DNA from 2 places in the Roseburia sp. AM23-20 genome. Region 1 is predicted to be linked to the other one. Evidence: predicted binding sites of a transcription regulator. Region 1 holds the regulator's gene; the other holds the start of a gene.
The links. The regulator HrcA, encoded in region 1, represses chaperone genes, less so after heat shock. The targets are predictions, from matches to a motif close to TGTTAGCACTCNNNNNNNNNGAGTGCTAACA.
Positions count from the first base shown of each region.

Region 1 (9,707 bases):
GTACACGGAACGCTTTCTTGATCTCAGCATCTGTTGCCGTTTTACTCACGCCTAAGACTTCATAATAATCTCTCTTATCTGCCATAACGTTTTCCTCTCTCAAACTGCATACAGGGTTTCCGGGAAAACCCCCGGAAACCCCGTTGTATTTTTATTATTTCTGATGATTAAACTTCTTTGAAGTCTGCGTCTACGACATCATCATCTGCGGAAGATGCACCTGCCTGTGCGTTACCGCCCATGCCGCTCATATCAGGACCTGCACCAGCTGCTCCCTGTGCTGCCTGTGTCTGCTCATACATCTTTGCAAATACCTTCTGTGCACTCTCTGTCAGTTTTTCCTGAAGGGATTTCAGCTCTGTTACATCAGCTTCTGTCATTTCTTCCGGATTCTGATGTGCATCTAAGAATGATTTTACTGCATTCATATCAGCTTCTACTGCAGATTTATCAGCCGGATCAAGGTTTGCCCCAACCTGATCTAATGCCTGCTGTGTCTGGAATACGAAGGAATCAGCATCGTTTCTTGCATCGATTGCTTCTTTTCTCTTCTTATCCTGTGCTTCGAACTCTGCAGCTTCTTTTACTGCCTTATCGATCTCATCATCAGACATGTTAGAACCTGCTGTGATCGTAATATGCTGTTCTTTTCCAGTTCCTAAATCTTTTGCAGATACATTTACGATACCGTTTGCATCGATATCAAATGTAACTTCGATCTGCGGAACACCACGACGTGCTGGCGGGATACCATCCAGACGGAACTGTCCAAGGGATTTGTTATCTCTTGCAAACTGTCTCTCACCCTGTACAACGTTGATATCTACTGCTGTCTGGTTATCTGCTGCTGTTGAGAAGATCTGGCTCTTCTTTGTAGGAATTGTTGTATTTCTCTCGATCAGTCTTGTTGCGATACCACCCATTGTCTCGATGGAAAGTGAAAGTGGTGTTACATCCAGAAGTAAGATCTCACCTGCACCTGCATCTCCTGCAAGTTTACCACCCTGGATAGATGCACCGATGGCAACACACTCATCCGGGTTCAATGTCTTACTTGGCTCTTTGCCTGTCAACTGTTTTACTTTATCCTGAACAGCCGGGATACGTGTAGAACCACCAACTAATAATACCTGACCAAGATCAGCATTGGTAAGTCCTGCATCTCTCATGGCGTTCTGAACCGGAATAGCTGTTTTTTCAACGAGATCATGTGTCAGTTCGTCGAATTTTGCTCTGGTTAAGTTCATATCAAAGTGTTTCGGTCCCTCAGCAGTTGCTGTGATGAACGGAAGGTTGATATTTGTGGTTGTTGCAGAAGAAAGCTCTTTCTTTGCTTTCTCAGCAGCTTCTTTTAATCTCTGAAGAGCCATCTTATCAGTAGAAAGATCAACACCTTCTGCTTTCTTGAACTCATCGATCATCCACTGTGTGATTCTGTTATCAAAATCATCACCACCAAGATGTGTATCACCGTTTGTAGATAATACTTCGATAACACCATCGCCAATCTCAATGATAGAAACATCAAATGTACCACCACCAAGGTCGTATACCATGATCTTCTGCTCTTTCTCATTGTCAAGACCATAAGCTAAAGCTGCTGCTGTCGGCTCGTTGATGATACGTTTTACATCAAGACCTGCGATCTTACCTGCATCTTTGGTTGCCTGACGCTGGGCATCGTTGAAGTAAGCCGGAACTGTGATAACAGCCTCTGTTACTTTTTCTCCTAAGTATCCTTCTGCATCAGCTTTTAATTTCTGTAAGATCATTGCAGAAATCTGCTGTGGAGAATACTGTTTATCATCAATTGCTACTTTATAATCAGTACCCATATGTCTCTTGATAGAAGATATGGTCTTTTCTGCGTTTGTAACAGCCTGACGTTTTGCAGGCTCACCTACTAATCTCTCGCCTGTTTTTGTGAATGCAACGATAGATGGTGTTGTTCTTGCACCTTCCTGATTTGCGATAACGGTAGGTTTTCCACCTTCCATAACAGCTACACAACTGTTTGTTGTACCTAAGTCAATACCAATGATTTTACTCATAATGATTTCCTCCTCATCTAATATCTATGAAATACTTAGTTTGCTACTTTTACCATACTGTGTCTTACTACAGTATCTCTGTACATATATCCCTTCTGGAGTTCTTCTGCTACTACATTTTCTCCTAAGGTTTCATCCTCCACATGCATTACTGCGTTGTGGAAATTCGGATCAAATTCTGCACCGACTGCTTCGATCGGTGTTACACCTGCTTCCTCTAATACGGTAAGCATCTGGCGGTAGATCTTATCCATTCCGACAACAAAAGCATCTTCTTTGCTTTCTTCCGGAACAGCTGCAAGACCACGCTCGAAGTTATCAATTACCGGCAGGATCTTTTCTACGATCGTTTTGGCTCCCATATCGTACATCTGTGATTTTTCCTTTTCTGTACGCTTACGAAAATTATCGAACTCTGCCATCTGTCTTTTGACTTTGTCAGTAAGCTCTTCGATCTGCTCATCCTTTTTATCTTTTTTCTTTTTGAAAAAAGATTTCTTTTTATCTGAATCTTCAGAATCCGTATCAGCATTTTCTGCTTCTTCCGTATCTGCTGTCTCAGTTGTCTCTTCCGTGGATGTCACATTTTCATCCGTCTGGGTTTCAGAAGCATTTTCCTCTGTGGAATTCTCCATTGCTTCGTCTAATACCTCTTCATTCATCTCTGACATCTATGAACCACCTTTCTATGTCTGTTCCTTATCCTTGTTTAAAATTCCATCTAAGGAATTTTTCAAGGTTTTCAGGTTATCCATTACTTTCTCATAATCCATTCGCTTCGGTCCGACAATTCCTATCGTTCCACGAACGCCTTCGCCCAATTCATAAGTTGCTGTCACAACACTGCAGTCCTTCATGGTCTGTATCGGGCTTTCATTTCCTATATAAACCTGAATCCCTGTATTATCATCATCTAACAGGTTTTCAGTTACAAGGCTCGCTAACTGCTGTTTCTCCTCAAATGTGGAGATCAGCTCACTCGCTTTCTCCGAATCACTTAACTCCGGATATTTAAAGAAGTTGGTTGTTCCGCTTGTATAAATGCGGATGTCCTCATCCTGTCCCATCGTCTCTGCCACGGTATCAAGCACATCACTGATGATATCACTGTGAATGCCTGCCTGCTCTTTCAGCTTTGCAATGGTTCCAAGATTGATCTCCTGCAATGCAAGACCATTTAAATTCGCATTTAACAGGAAATTCAGTTTTAACATCGTCTCATTATCGATTGGTTCACTGACCGGAATAATTTTATTCTTGACCAGATTACCTTCGGTAACGATCGTTGCTAAGATCTGTTCTTCATTCATATTGGATAACTGGATGAACTTTACTTTATTCTTATGGAACGTCGGTGCTGTTACCATCGTTGCATAATTGGTATTGTTCGCCAGTATCTTTGCCACTTGCTGCAACACCTGATCCATCTTCTCCGTGTGTTCGATGACGAAACTCTTCATCTCATCGACCTCACGTTTTTTCTCTTCCATCAGATGATCCACATAAAAGCGGTATCCTTTGTCAGAAGGAATCCTGCCGGCTGAAGTATGCGGCTGTAAAATGTATCCAAGTTCTTCCAGATCTGCCATCTCATTACGGATCGTTGCAGAGCTTAAATTCAAATCGGTATACTTGGATATCGTTCGTGATCCAACCGGTTCGCCTGTCTCTAAATAGTTGCGGATGATTGCATCAAGAATTTTCGTTTTTCGTTCGTCTAACTCGAATTCCTCGTCCATTCTCTTCTCCATCTCCATACTCTGTAACTCTCTGTAAGAATCTGGCATCTGCCTTAGTTCCCAGTTACTTTTTATATCTGTTAGCACTCGTTATTGTGGAGTGCTAACATCTATGTACTTAAAATAGCACCATCATATTCTTTTGTCAACACTAATTTTTATAATTTCTGCGGTTTTATATTTTTTTTATAATTTTACGGTTTTATTCCTTTTTCTTCCTATATATATGAGGATCAATCCGATCAGAACACTGCCACTAACAACCACCAGATAACGCACCAGATGATTTCCTGCATCCAGTCCCATACTCTCCATGATCTTTTTGTACCAGAAATATACCAGCATGTGCAAAAGAAAAATCTCAGTCGAGAGTTCACGCATAATCTTTGCCATTGCCCCCCGCTTATCGCTTACCGGACAAAAAGCGGCTGCCAGAAAAAGATTTGCCGTGACAAGAGGTGTCATTAGATACATATCATGGGATGATTCGCCAATTTTCTGAGTGACGATCCACTCTTCTAACATCATGAGTGCCAGAAAAACTATCGTATGCCATCCATAATCATTTTTTCTGATCCGGTCTGCCTTTACCCGGAACAAATATCCCGTCGTCACAAACGGGAATCCAAAAAACAGGCCATTTCTTGCGGTAGCAAATACAGAAAGATACCATCTGATCTCATTTGCAGCCGGCGAAAGATCATCAAAAGCATGATGATAAGTGTTATGGCAGACTCCAGCCAGATATAATAGTACGGCAGCCACTACAATGCTTTTTACACTCCATTGAAAGTGCGTTGCAAGAAGATACAATAACAGTACCGCCACAACCGTTGCAAGAAGATACCATAGCTGTATATAAGAACCGATCAGAAAAAATCTTCTCGCCAGTTCTGACAAATTTCCGGCAGCACTTCTTTTTTTCTCCCAGAACCGGTCAATGATCGGGATCAGATATAACAGACTCCACCATACATACATCTTTATAATATGGAAAAGATATTTTTTTACCCTGCCTTTGTCCGCTATTTTTTCTCCCATAAAATATCCGGTACATACAAAAAAGAACGGCACTGCCATCCGGCAGATTACCTGCTGAAATTCGTGTGAAAATACCGGAGCAGCCTCTTCAAATGGTGGAATGTGAATGGCAACAACTAGAAATGCTGCTGCAAATTTCAGAAAATCAAGTGCCCTGTATTCATTTTTTTCCGATAGATATATCGTAGACATCTTAGATCCTTTCTTTCGTCCTGCCCTGTTCTTTTTTTCTCTTATCACCCGTTCTATATCTGAAAACAGCAATCCCGATCACCGACAGGATTCCAAGACCGCTCAAAACAGCACCCGTTTTTAAATACGGTGTACAGTAATAAAATTCGATCTGATGTATTCCCTCCGGCACATCAACTGCCATATACATCGTATCTGCCTTTAAAACATCTGCTTCCTTGCCATCAATATACGCCTGCCATCCACTGCTGTATGGGATCGTCAGACAAAGCAATTCTTCCTGATCTGTCTCAAGAGTACCGGATATCCGGTTGGTATCCATGACGACCCCTTTTAAAACATTCTGTTTCAGTTTTTTTGCCAGACTATCAACCTGCTGCATCGGCTGACATACGATCTGCATCTCATCAAACCGGTAAGTCCCCTTTTCATGAAATGTCAGTGTAATTTCATCTGCTTTTTCATCACGATAGCCGGTATTGATCAGATAATCATCCACACCACTGTAAAAATTATTCTTTCTGGTAAGGAATGTAATCATCTTTGTAATCTTTCCACAGGTCACATCAATGTGCAGACGGCTCTTCGACTGTGTTAAGGTTTTTCCTTCCTCCGAAAACCCAAGTCCCTTTAATATAAAGTATGTTTCGCTCTCCGGCATCCCCTCAAAGGAAAGTGTGACCGACGCTTTCTTTTCTGTCGCTGTAAATCCGTGGTCTGTCAGTTCCACGTTATGCATATCCGTAATCTCATAAGAAATCTCTTTATCTGTAAATTCCATTCCGGTTTCCTTCTGAGCTAATGCAGCCGGAACCTTATCATCCTCCACAATGATTCCCTGTAAAAGTGCCTGCTGTTTTTTTGTTACATCCAGCTTTTCATAGATACTCCGTGGAATTACTGTACTGCCTGCGAATCCAACCGGCAGTACGGAATCATTCTCATAGGCATCGCATTTCACTTCATACTGTCCCCCCGCGCCAAGTGTTCCACGGTTGATACAGACGTTGTAACCATATGGACGTAGACCTTTGTTTCCGGATGGCACTACATAATAACGTACCCCGGACAGCACTTCTAACATTGTACGGGCATCAAAACCGGAATAACAGAAATCTCTTGTCTGGTTGATATACATTTCCCGCTGAAACTGGTTAATATCCGGGTTTGCAAGACTGAAATAATAGGAAGTACCATTGATTCCAAGCTGCATCGCCGTGTTTTTCCACTCCTCGGACTGCAGGGACTCATAGCGGTATGTCGTATCTTTCGCATGATTTTTCACAAGGCTTCCAGCCGCATCTGTGGTCAGCATGGAAAGTGCCTCTCCCTGCGTGGCAAATTCTTCCACATAACCACCCGCCTGTGGCGCATATTCTGCCCAGCCCTGATAGATCAGTTCAAGCATCACAACCACTAACAATGCCGCTTTAAAAACAAATTTTTCTTTCGTCTTTTTCCCGGTTCCGACAATGAGGACTAACAGCATGGAAAATAATAATAATGCCACTAATACATACTGTTTCTGATGCTTTCCAAGCACCTCCAAGCACAGGCAGATATAGGTGATTCCCGCCCAGAACAGTGCAATTTTTTTCTTAAAATGCATCTCCATCATCTGAGGATACATTTTTACCGCGATAAAAGACACAAGCATGGAGTATGCCCACATGTAACGGTTTACCACATAACTTCCACCATTCAACATTTTTCCCGCAAATGGGAACAACAGTAACAGCGTCATAAGTACAAATCCGGCACGCAGTCCCCTGTTTTTTCTTCGCCCAAGAAGAAGCAGCAACACTGCCAAAAGAACGATTCCCGTATATCCCAGTTCACTCCAGTAAGTGGAACCTCCGATCAGGAATCCATAAAATAATTTCCGATAATAAGATAACGGATAAAGCAATGAAAACGTATGCTGTGCTCCTGCCCTTCCTGTAGATAATGTCATGGCAACAACCGGAAGCAGAATAATAGAAACAGATGACAGCGTTACAAACGAGTATGCCGCAAAACGCCATACCCAGTACCATACCGTCTTAAAAACCGGTTTTCCAAACAGCATCAGGTAACGAAGCAGTGCATAAATGACAACAAAGACACAGATCATGTATGTAAAATAAAAGCTGCTGACTGTTGCCACCGCAAGCATACCCATATACAACCAGGGCTTTTGTTTTTTATAAATTTTATCCACACCAATCAGGATCAACGGCAGATAAATCATCGGATTTAAAAAATACGGATGACGCACCGCAATGATAACCCAGAAGCAGAAATCATATACCATTGCCCCAAGCAGCGTAGAATAAGGTTTCTGTCCGTGATACCTGCAATATGCAGAAAATGCCAGTCCGGCAAAATAAATCCTTACCAGAACCATCGCATTGTAAAAAAGTTCCATATACTTTTCATCCGGCACAAACACCGATAAAAGATTGAGTGGATCACCGATCACATAATAATGAAGCGTCGTCAGCACATCTGAGCCAAGTCCGATATGCATGTCCCACAGCGGAACCGAAAGCCTGTGTTCTGTAATAAGCGTATCTATGATCGATAAAAGCCACGAACGATAATAAAGCAGCGCATTAAAATGCTGTTGCAGGCCATCCGGAACCCATATAAAACTTTTTTTATTTATGATAAATACGGAGAATACCGCCCCCGCAATGATTGTAAAACATATGGTATATGCCAGAGCAAACCAGACTTTTTTACTGACATTACCATCTTTATTCCGTAGGAATCTCATTTTTTAATTTCTCCCATAGAAAAAGACCAAAGCACATTGTCTCTGGTCTTTCTCCTGATCATATCTTTTCTTTTACCAGTTGAACTTCTCTGCGAAATAAGCATCCAGATCCTCGATCTTAATACGCTCCTGCTCCATGGTATCACGGTCACGAACCGTTACGGCACCGTCATTTTCAGACTCGAAATCGTAGGTTACACAGAACGGAGTACCGATCTCATCCAGTCTTCTGTAACGCTTTCCGATATTTCCTCTGTCATCAAATTCACAGTTATATTTGTGTGAAAGCTGCGCGAATACTTTCTCAGCACCTTCATTTAACTTCTTGGATAATGGAAGTACACCGATCTTAACAGGTGCTAAAGCCGGATGGAAATGAAGAACCGTTCTCATATCCGGTTTTTCCTCTGTTCCGATATTTTCCTCGTCATAAGCAGCACATAAAAATGCTAAAACAACACGGTCTGCTCCAAGTGAAGGCTCAATAACATATGGAAGATATCTCTCATTCTTCTCATCATCAAAGTAAGTAAGATCCTGACCGGAAGTCTCCTGATGACGTCCAAGGTCATAATCGGTTCTGTCAGCAATACCCCAGAGTTCGCCCCATCCGAATGGGAATAAGAACTCGATATCCGTTGTTCCCTTGCTGTAGAATGCAAGCTCAGCCGGATCATGGTCACGCAGACGCATCTCATCCTCTTTGATTCCAAGGGAGATCAGCCAGTCACGGCAGAAACCTCTCCAGTACTGGAACCACTCTAAATCAGTACCCGGCTCACAGAAGAACTCAAGCTCCATCTGCTCAAACTCTCTGGTACGGAATGTAAAGTTACCCGGTGTGATCTCATTACGGAAAGATTTTCCGACCTGTCCGATACCAAACGGAATCTTTTTACGGGATGTTCTCTGTACATTCTTAAAGTTTACGAAAATACCCTGTGCTGTCTCAGGTCTTAAGTATACGGTATTCTTTGCATCCTCAGTAACACCCTGGAATGTCTTAAACATCAGGTTAAACTGACGGATATCTGTGAAGTTGTGTTTGCCGCAGGTTGGACATGGAACCTGATTTTCCTCGATGAAATCACGCATCTCTTCCTGTGTCCATCCGTCTACGGAGCTCTTTAACTCGATTTTTTTCTCCTCTGCAAAATCCTCGATGATCTTGTCTGCACGGAAACGCTCATGACATTCTTTACAATCCATCAGAGGATCTGAAAATCCGCCAAGATGTCCGGATGCAACCCAGGTCTGCGGGTTCATTAAAATGGCACAGTCCACACCTACATTGTATGGATTCTCCTGAATAAATTTCTGCCACCATGCTCTTTTTACGTTGTTCTTTAACTCAACGCCGAGATTACCATAATCCCATGTATTTGCAAGACCACCGTAAATCTCAGATCCCGGATATACGAAACCTCTTGATTTTGCCAGTGCTACGATTTTGTCCATTGATTTTTCCATAAATAATTCCTCACCTTTCTATAAAATGGCAGTGGACTGCCTCTTTTGTATGTTTACTTATAAATAATGTATGTGTAGACATCTGTTTCAAATGCCCCATCATCTTTTACATAGGCTGTGTCATCATTGACATCCGTGTCAGATATCTCTGTTGAACCGCCAACATTCTCTGTTCCGCCAGAAGCATTTTCATCTGAAACATTATCACTGTTTAAACTGTAACCATCCCGTATGGAAACACTGTCTGCCCCGGTCAGCTTTACATTTTCTGTGGAAACATAACAGATCGTTCCATCTACTTTGACATCTCTGTTTGCCTTGATGATGACTGCTTTTAAATCATCCCCGGAATAAATTTCTTCCTTCGTCGCTGTTCCGGTCACCTTTCCATCTTCTACACTGACAAAATCTGTGTTGAAATCATATCCTGCTGCCAGTGCCTTAACAACCTTGCCC
Region 1 covers NZ_QRHS01000003.1:50,092-59,798, forward strand. Annotated here, with positions in the region: gene dnaJ (molecular chaperone DnaJ) at 1-85, opposite strand, end outside; gene dnaK (molecular chaperone DnaK) at 168-2,051, opposite strand; gene grpE (nucleotide exchange factor GrpE) at 2,087-2,722, opposite strand; gene hrcA (heat-inducible transcriptional repressor HrcA) at 2,738-3,838, opposite strand; gene DW650_RS04390 (acyltransferase family protein) at 3,977-5,023, opposite strand; gene DW650_RS04395 (YfhO family protein) at 5,025-7,781, opposite strand; gene DW650_RS04400 (glycine--tRNA ligase) at 7,854-9,251, opposite strand; gene DW650_RS04405 (hypothetical protein) at 9,305-9,707, opposite strand, start outside.

Region 2 (9,707 bases), on a different contig from region 1:
TTTTTAGTAGCGGTTTTATCGGTGACACTTTCTGTCCCGTTTAACTATCTGTATTGTGATGGTTCTACGCAGAATATCTGGGGAGACGGTGTTATTGAGTCTATGGAAAAAGTTGGATTCAACAGCTTTTTCAGTCACTGTATGGGACAGTTTTATCTTGATTTTCTTGATAAGGTTATAACGATCGTCTTAGTATTTTCTCTTATAAAATTGGTTCAGAAAAAAATTGTATCTAAAAGACAGCATACTTTGCTCATGATGTTTCTTTGTATATTGGTGCTTGGCATGATCCGGGGAGAGACAGTAACGGCAAAAACAGTTACAGAACAGGAAGATTACAGTAGTTATCTTCAGACTGTTTATGGCAGGGAAAATGGAATACCGGGTGGATGTGCCAATGATATTGTGCAGACGAAGGATGGCGTTTTATGGATTGGAACATATGGCGGGCTGTACCGGTATAATGGCACAAAATTTCAATGGATCAATGAATATGAATCGATAAAAACCGTGAACTGCCTGTATACGGATGAGGAAGGCAGACTGTGGGTTGGAACGAATGACAGCGGACTTTCCATCTTTATCAATGATACGGTTGCAAATGTTATTACTGAAAAACAGGGACTTGCATCGGATTCGGTGCGCTGTATTACACAGTGCGCAGATGGAAATTATTATGTTGGAACAGCCGGGGCACTTTCCATTGTTACATTAGCAGGTGGATTAAATGTGAAAAAGACGATGGAAGATATTGTGTATGTAAAAAGTATGGATGCAGATGCAAATGGAACAGTTGCAGCGGTAACCGATGATGGAAAACTGTATTTTATCCGGCAGGGAAAGATCATGGATATTGTGGAGCCATCCGAGGGAGCTGATTTTTCCTGCTGTAAGTTTGATGAAAACGGACTTTTGTATGCCGGAACTTCACAGAATGAGATACTTTGCTATGGCTGTGATACGGGAGAGTGGAAATACAGGGAAACGAAAGGCTGTGAAGAATTATCAAATATAAAGTCACTGTATTTTTTAGATAACGGAGCCATGTTTGTCTGTGCCGATAACGGAGTGGGATATTTTGTAGAACAGACAGATTTTAAAATGATAAATACAGATACATTCAACAGTTCGATTGATCATATGCTGATGGATTATCAGGGAAATCTCTGGTTTACATCGTCAAGGCTTGGCGTTCTTCGTTTATGTAAGTCGGTATTTACATCATTGCAGACAGGAGCTATCCAGGAAAATCAAGTTGTCAATTCAGTTACGAAATGGCAGAACAGGTTTTATATAGGAACGGACAGCGGATTAGAGGTAATGGATGAAGAGACCGGAGAAGAATATACGGATGATGTTACGGAAACCTTAGCTGGCACAAGAATACGATGTATTCGGACAGACAGCTGTGGAAACTTGTGGATCTGCACAACGGGAAAGGGCATTTATGAGATTACAGCAAAAGGAGAGACTTTTGTCTATGATAATGCCAGTGGGGCAAATGGTAATAAATACCGTACCGTCGAAGAACTAAAAAACGGGACGATACTTGCGGCAGGAGATGCGGGACTTACATTTATCCGGGATGGGGAGATTACAAAAGTGACCGGTGAATCAGATGGACTTACGGTACCGAAGATTCTTTGTGTATTAGAACAGGAAGACGGAACCATATTTGCCGGCACGGATGGAAATGGAATCGCGGTGATAAAAAATGGAAAAGTGAATGATGTTTACAACAAAGAGGATGGATTAAGCTCAGAGGTGATTCTCCGTATGGTGAAAAATGAGGATGGAGGTGTATTTATTGTAACAAGTAATGGAATCTGTTACATGGATACGGAAGGAAAAATCAGGAGTCTTGATAAATTTCCTTATTATAATAATTATGATATTGTGGAGGGAATCGACCATACTTTGTTTATACCAGGGTCAGCGGGGATCTATGTTGTGGATAAAGAGGAGCTTTTGTCCGGGAGGAAATTAGAGTATAAACTGTTAAACAGTGATGCCGGGCTTAACTGGGCGCTGACACCAAATGCATGGAATTATGTAGATGAAGATATGAATTTCTATTTTTCCACAGATACGGGAGTGATTTGTATGAATCTTAAAAATTATGAGGTTTCTGTCCGTTCCTACCGTATGCAGATGAAATCCGTAAAAATAGATGATGTATCGCATTTTGTCAGACGTGGAGAGGTGATCTATCTGGAAAGGGGAGCAGAAAAGCTTGAGATATTTCCGGAAATTATCAATTATTCCGTGAATATCCCTTATGTAAGTGTTTACTTAGAGGGGTATGACAGTGAGCCGCAGGTGATGTCCCAAAGTGAGATGTCCAGAGTGATTTATACAAATCTTCCGGTAGGAACCTATAAATTTCATATTGCGGTGCTGGATCATAAGGGACAGAATCCGGTAGTGGAAAGTGTGTATACCATTGAAAAAAAGGCAGAGATCTACGATCACTGGTGGTTTGTGGTTTATATAGTGGCAGTGTTTACGTTAGCAGTAGCTTATCTGACCTGGATGATTTTTCATACACAGGTGCAGAGAGTGATCAATCTTCAGAAAAAGGAGATTGAACTGGTAAAAAAGCAGCTGGAAATGGGGAATGAGACGGTACTTACGATTGCTAAGACGGTAGACGCTAAAGATGTAAGGACGAGTCAGCATTCTGAGCGTGTGGCAGAATATTCCGTACTGATCGCAAAAGAACTTGGGTTTGATGAGAAAAGCTGTGAGGATCTGAAAAGGGCAGCGCTTTTACATGATATCGGAAAAATCGGTATTCCCGACCGGATTTTAAATAAGCCGGGAAAATTAACGGACGAGGAATATGGAATTATGAAATCGCATGTGACGAAAGGTGCGGAAATCTTAAAGAGTTTCACAATCGTAGACCATGTGGAAGAGGGGGCCTTATATCATCATGAAAGATATGATGGAAAAGGATATGTGCACGGGTTAAAAGGAGAAGAAATCCCGATCAATGCCAGAATTATCGGAATTGCAGATACATTTGATGCAATGACGGTGAATCGCGTTTACCGGAAACAGTTGGATATGACCTATGTGATACAGGAACTGAAAAATGGAAGGGGAACGCAGTTTGATCCAGGACTTGTCGATGTTATGTTAGGACTGATTGACAATGGAAAGATTGACATATGCAGTCTGTACAAAGAACATGCACATGCAGATCATAGCAGGGAAAAAGAGGAGGAGTAAGGTGAAAAAAGTATATCTTGTGACATTGTGCACCTGTCTGGTTGTGATTGCTTTTGTGTCGGCATCTGTATACTTTCTGAGAGACGAAGAAAAAGAGATCACTGTTGGTTTTGTGTATGTTGGAGATGCGAGTACCGCATATACCAGCAATTTTATTGATGCGCAGGAGGCAATCCAGACAAAATACGGGGATCAGGTAAAAGTCATTGCACTCAATAATGTTGCGGAGGGAACGGAATCAGAGTACTTACAGCAGCTTGTGGATGCCGGGTGTGACCTGATTTTTACGACCAGTTATAATTATGGAACCGTTACGAAGGAGTTTGCAGAAAAATATCCCGGGATCGAGTTTTGTATGGCAACATGTGCGAATGCAAATGAAGAGCCCCTCTTAAAAAATTATCATACATTCATGGGGAAAATTTATCAGGGAAGGTATACGGCGGGAGTGGCAGCCGGGATGAAAATGAAAGAACTGATAAAAGAAGGCGTGATTACGGAGCAACAGGCAAAGATCGGATATGTTGCAGCCTATCCTTATGCGGAGGTGATCTCCGGATATACGGCATTTTTGCTCGGAGTGAGATCGGTTGTACCGGAAGCGGTGATGACAGTGCGTTATACCAATAAATGGAATGATTACCGGACGGAAAAACAGTATGCCAAAGACCTGATTGATGAGGGCTGTGTGATCATATCACAGCATTCGGATACTGCAGGTCCCGCTACCGCGTGTGAGGAAACTGCTGTGGGAACTCCAGTTTATCTGGTAAGTTATAACCAGAGTATGGAAGATGTGGCGCCGACCACTTATCTTACCGGATGCAAGATCAACTGGGAACCCTATATGATGGGAGCTGTGGATGCAGTTTTAAACGACCGTGTGATTGAGAAAAGTATCAAAGGAACGGTCAATGGAAATGATATTGGTGCCGGTTTTGAAGAAGACTGGGTGCAGATGTTAGAATTAAATGAAATCACGGCTGCTGATGGCACAGCGGAAAAAATGCAGGAAGTGATCCGGCAGTTTGAGCAGGGGAAACTGGATGTGTTCCGGGGAGATTATGTCGGGGCAGATCCGGATGACCCGGACGATACTTATGATCTGAATCAGGGATATACGGAGAATGAGTTTGCGTCTGCACCTTCGTTTCATTATGTGCTGAAAGATGTGATCCGGATAGAAGAATAGGGGATTGTGAGGGAAAAAGTCCTGCGGATGCAGAGCATATCGTATTCGTAGGACAGTTTATATTTTTTTTATAAAATAATTAGCACTCACCTCTTGACAGTGCTAACAATCGGGTGTATAACACAAATTGTAAACGGAAAACAGATATAAATTAAGAAAGAAAACTCATGATGGTCTGCCATCATTTGATATAGATGTCCAGTTTGGACCACAATAGAATAAGAGGGAGGAAGATATATGAACATTCAGAAATTTACACAGAAGTCCGTAGAAGCGATCAATGATTGTGAAAAACTTGCATATGAATATGGCAATCAGGAAATCGAGCAGGAACATCTGCTTGTTGCATTGCTGCAGCAGGAAGACGGACTGATTTTAAAACTGATAGAAAAAATGGAAATCCAGAAAGAGCATTTTCTGGATAACGCAAAGAAACATCTTGCTGCAAGGGTAAAGGTATCCGGCGGTCAGGTCTATGTCGGTCAGGATTTAAATAAGGTGCTGATCCATGCAGAGGACGAGGCAAAGCAGATGGGAGACGAATATGTTTCCGTGGAGCATCTTTTTCTTGCATTGTTAAAATACCCGAACAAGGCAATGAAGGAGATCTTCAAAGAGTACGGAATCACGAGAGAGCGGTTTTTACAGGCACTCTCAACGGTGCGCGGCAATCAGCGTGTTGTTTCGGACAATCCGGAAGCTACTTATGATACTCTTGAAAAATACGGTTACGATATGGTAGCGCGTGCGAAAGAGCAGAAACTTGATCCTGTTATCGGACGTGATGATGAGATCCGGAATGTAGTCCGTATCCTTTCACGTAAGACAAAAAATAATCCGGTGCTGATTGGTGAACCTGGTGTAGGTAAGACCGCAGTGGTAGAAGGACTTGCACAGCGTATCGTAAAAGGTGATGTGCCGGAAGGCTTGAAAGATAAAAAATTATTTGCACTGGATATGGGTGCCCTGGTCGCAGGTGCGAAGTATCGTGGTGAATTTGAGGAGCGTTTGAAAGCGGTTCTTGATGATATCAAAAATTCTGACGGACAGATCATCCTGTTTATCGATGAGCTGCACACGATCGTCGGAGCCGGAAAAACGGACGGCGCAATGGATGCCGGACAGCTGTTAAAACCTATGCTTGCGCGTGGTGAACTGCATTGTATCGGTGCAACGACACTTGATGAATACCGTGAATATATCGAAAAAGATGCAGCGTTAGAGCGAAGATTCCAGCCGGTTATGGTGGATGAGCCGACGGTTGAGGATACGATTTCCATTCTGCGTGGTTTAAAGGAGCGCTACGAAGTGTTCCACGGTGTAAAGATCACAGACTCTGCGTTAGTATCGGCAGCAGTGCTCTCAAACCGTTATATTTCCGACCGTTTCCTGCCGGATAAAGCGATCGACCTTGTGGATGAGGCATGTGCCCTGATCAAGACAGAACTTGATTCCATGCCGACAGAACTTGATGAATTAAACCGTCGTGTCATGCAGCTTGAGATTGAGGAAACCGCATTAAAGAAAGAAACAGACAGGTTAAGCCAGGAGCGTCTCGCTGACCTGCAGAAAGAATTGGCAGAACTGCGCGATACGTTTAATACGAAAAAAGCGCAGTGGGAAAATGAAAAGAAATCGGTAGAAAAAGTCCAGAAACTGCGTGAGGAGATCGAGACAGTCAAAAATGAGATCAAGACCGCACAGCAGAATTATGATCTGGAAAAAGCAGCAGAATTGCAGTATGGCAAATTACCGCAGTTAGAAAAACAGTTGGAAGCCGAAGAAGAGGAAGTAAAGAACCGTGATCTTTCCCTGGTACATGAAAATGTCAGCGAGGAGGAGATTGCACGTATTATTTCCCGCTGGACCGGTATCCCGGTTGCAAAACTGACGGAGAGTGAGAGAAACAAGACACTTCATCTCGATGAGGAACTACACAAACGTGTCATCGGACAGGACGAGGGTGTCACTAAGGTTACAGAAGCGATCATCCGTTCCAAAGCAGGTATCAAAGATCCGACAAAGCCGATCGGTTCGTTCCTGTTCTTAGGACCTACCGGTGTTGGTAAGACGGAGCTCGCAAAGGCACTTGCGGCAAGCCTGTTTGATGACGAGTCTAACATGGTGCGTCTTGATATGAGTGAGTATATGGAGAAATATTCCGTCTCCCGTTTAATCGGAGCGCCTCCAGGATATGTCGGATACGATGAGGGCGGTCAGCTCACCGAGGCAGTCCGCAGAAAACCATATTCTGTTGTACTGTTTGATGAGGTGGAAAAAGCACATCCGGATGTATTCAATGTGCTGTTACAGGTACTTGATGACGGACGTATCACAGATTCGCAGGGCAGAACCGTTGACTTTAAGAATACGATCATTATTATGACGTCAAACCTTGGTTCGGCGCATCTGCTCGAAGGAATTGATGACAACGGAGATATCAATCCGGAGTGTGAAGAGGCAGTCATGAATGAACTGAGAGGACATTTCCGTCCGGAATTTTTGAACCGTCTCGATGAGATCATCATGTTCAAGCCGCTCACAAAAGGCAATATCGGCAACATTATCAACCTTCTGATCACAGATCTCAACAAACGTCTCTCTGACCGTGAGATCACAGTAGAGCTGACAGATGCGGCAAAGCAGTATATCGTGGACAACGGATACGATCCGGTTTACGGTGCAAGACCGTTAAAGCGTTTCTTACAGAAACATGTGGAGACACTTTCTGCAAAACTGATTCTTGCAGATGAGGTAAGGGAAGGCGATACGATCCTGATTGACGTGGAAGGAGACCATCTGACTGCGCGCGTAAAGTGACAGATTGTGGATGGTAGCGAGAGAATCAGACAATGTGCCTGAAGAGATAATTGCATAGATACAAAATAGAAAAAGAAGGACTTTATCCCCAAAACGGATAGAGTCCTTTTTTCTTGTTTATTTGCTGTGTACTTTGCGCAGCAAAAGCGGTAACTCCACGATCAGCATGGCGATCCAGCCTGCAAGATAGGAATATGGAAGTGCCTCAATACCAAGATGCATTTTAAAGACGAGAGGTGCGGCGGCAAGCACGCGGATTCCCATATTTACAAAACTGCTGATAAGTGTGATCTTTAAATCGCCGATACCGCGGAAATACCCCTGGATCCCGTTTGTGACAGCCGGCAGTATATACATCAGGGAGATCAGATGCAGGTAGATGACACCGTGTCCGATGACTTCCTCATCTTTGATAAAGCAGAGCATAAATTCTCTTGCAAATAAAAAGCAAAGTGCAAATACAATAAGCCCGTATATAATTTCAAGAATCATACCGCAGCGGAATCCTTCCCGCATGCGGTCTTTTTTTCCGGCACCTTTATTCTGTGCCATCAGGGCAGTCATGGCATGCGCAATATTCTGTTCCGGTGTGTAGGCAAAGTCGTCAATTCTGTTTACGATCGCAAATGCGGCTGCAACCGAAACACCCATGGTGTTAACGATTGCCTGGATGCCGAGTTTTCCAAGCTGTACAGTTGCCTGCTGTAATGCGGATGTCCAGCCATAGGCGATCGTGCGCATTAAGAGCGAGCGGTCAAATACCAGCCATTTTTTTCCGAGTCTTAATAAGGGCACTTTTTTCTGGATATAGATGACACAGAAAACGCAGCATAAGGCTTCACTCAGCACGGTAGATACCGCGCAGCCGTTGCTGCCGGCTTTCAACACGACAACAAAAAACAGATCCCCTAAAATATTTAAAACGGCACTGATCATCAGAAAATAAAGCGGGGTATTGCTGTCACCGAGTGCACGCAGTGTGCTCGAAAAAAAGTTGTACAGAAAAGTAAAGACCAATCCTAAAAAGATGATCTGTAAGTATTCTGTTGTGAGGGATAAAATACCTGCATCCGCCTGCATTAAGATCAGGATCGGTCTTGCAAACAGGATACATGCTGTGGATAAGATCAACGAAAAAATAACGCCGGAGAGCATGGTGGTACTGATCTGGCGGTGCAGCGTGTCGTAATCTTTTGCCCCATACTGCATTCCCATTAAAATGCTGGCACCCATGCACAGTCCGTTTAAAAACAGGATCATCAGAGTGGAAATCGGATTGCAGATGCCGACAGCGGCAAGTGCTTCTTTTCCGACAAAATGCCCGACAATGATACTGTCTACGGCATTGTAGGTAAGCTGGAACAGGTTGCCGAGCACGAGCGGGATCGTAAAGCGGATCAGGATCGGCATGATTTTTCCGGTGGTAAGATCTTTGGTCATAGTGGTAAAAGTCCTTTTATTTGTAAGATAAATTAGTTCAAAAAATATTTCAACTCTTCTGCGCGGGCTTCATAATCTGCAACTCCGAGATCATAAAGATCCTGTTCTAAGGCAGCATCCTTGGAGAAAGTGCTAAGCGGCATATGGCGGCTTGGCGCAAAGATAAAAACATAGCCTTCTTTTTCTAGCCGGCAGGCAAGGTCGATGGATGCCTGATAATTAATATGCCGGTTGTCGATGCTTTGGATTGTTTTCGGATATTTATGCAGCATATGTTTATACAGCGGGCGGTGTGCCTCTGGTTTTTTTACGAAGTCCCTTGGATTTGAGAGGATAACGACCATTTTGGTACAGCCTTGTTCGATCGCATGGTGCAGCGGAATCGAATCGGCAACACCGCCGTCATAATAAAAATGTTCCCCTACTTTTACAGGACGGCAGAAACCGGGAAGAGCGCAGGTTGCCATAACCGTGCGGTAATCGTCGCGGATAATGTCATATTTGGAAAAATAAGCTGCACGCCCGGTTGCTGCATCGGTTGCAGTCATATAAAATTCAGCCGGATTTTCCATGACGGCAGAGTAATCAAGCGGATCTGCCCCATCGGAATTTGTCAGTGTCCCGTAAATATACTGCAGACCGAATAAGTTTCCAGTATGTACTAAACTTCGTACGCTTAAGTAGCGCGGATCACTTAGATGTTCCGTATAAAAACGGAGATTACGTCCCCGCTGCCCTGCAAGATAAGACAGCGTATTTGCAGCACCCGCAGATACGCCGATGCAGTAGGAAAATGTGATATCATCGTCTAAAAATTTATCCAGAATGCCGGCACTGTATGCGCATTTCATACCACCGCCTTCTACTACAAGTCCTGTTTTCATAGTGTTCCTTTCTTTGTATTTTGATAGGTGTCAAAATGAGCTTATGGACATTATACTTTATTTACTACAAATCGTTCAATACCAATATAAACAGATTTGCCGGTGTTTTTGTTTCGCCGGATGGAAGTATGGAAAGA
Region 2 covers NZ_QRHS01000006.1:137,065-146,771, reverse strand. Annotated here, with positions in the region: gene DW650_RS07255 (HD domain-containing phosphohydrolase) at 1-3,234, shown strand, start outside; gene DW650_RS07250 (BMP family ABC transporter substrate-binding protein) at 3,236-4,426, shown strand; gene clpB (ATP-dependent chaperone ClpB) at 4,664-7,246, shown strand; gene DW650_RS07240 (MATE family efflux transporter) at 7,364-8,686, opposite strand; gene DW650_RS07235 (patatin-like phospholipase family protein) at 8,719-9,570, opposite strand.
Region 2: a site for HrcA is predicted at 4,504-4,534, ahead of clpB (ATP-dependent chaperone ClpB). Genes of this name have one in related genera too.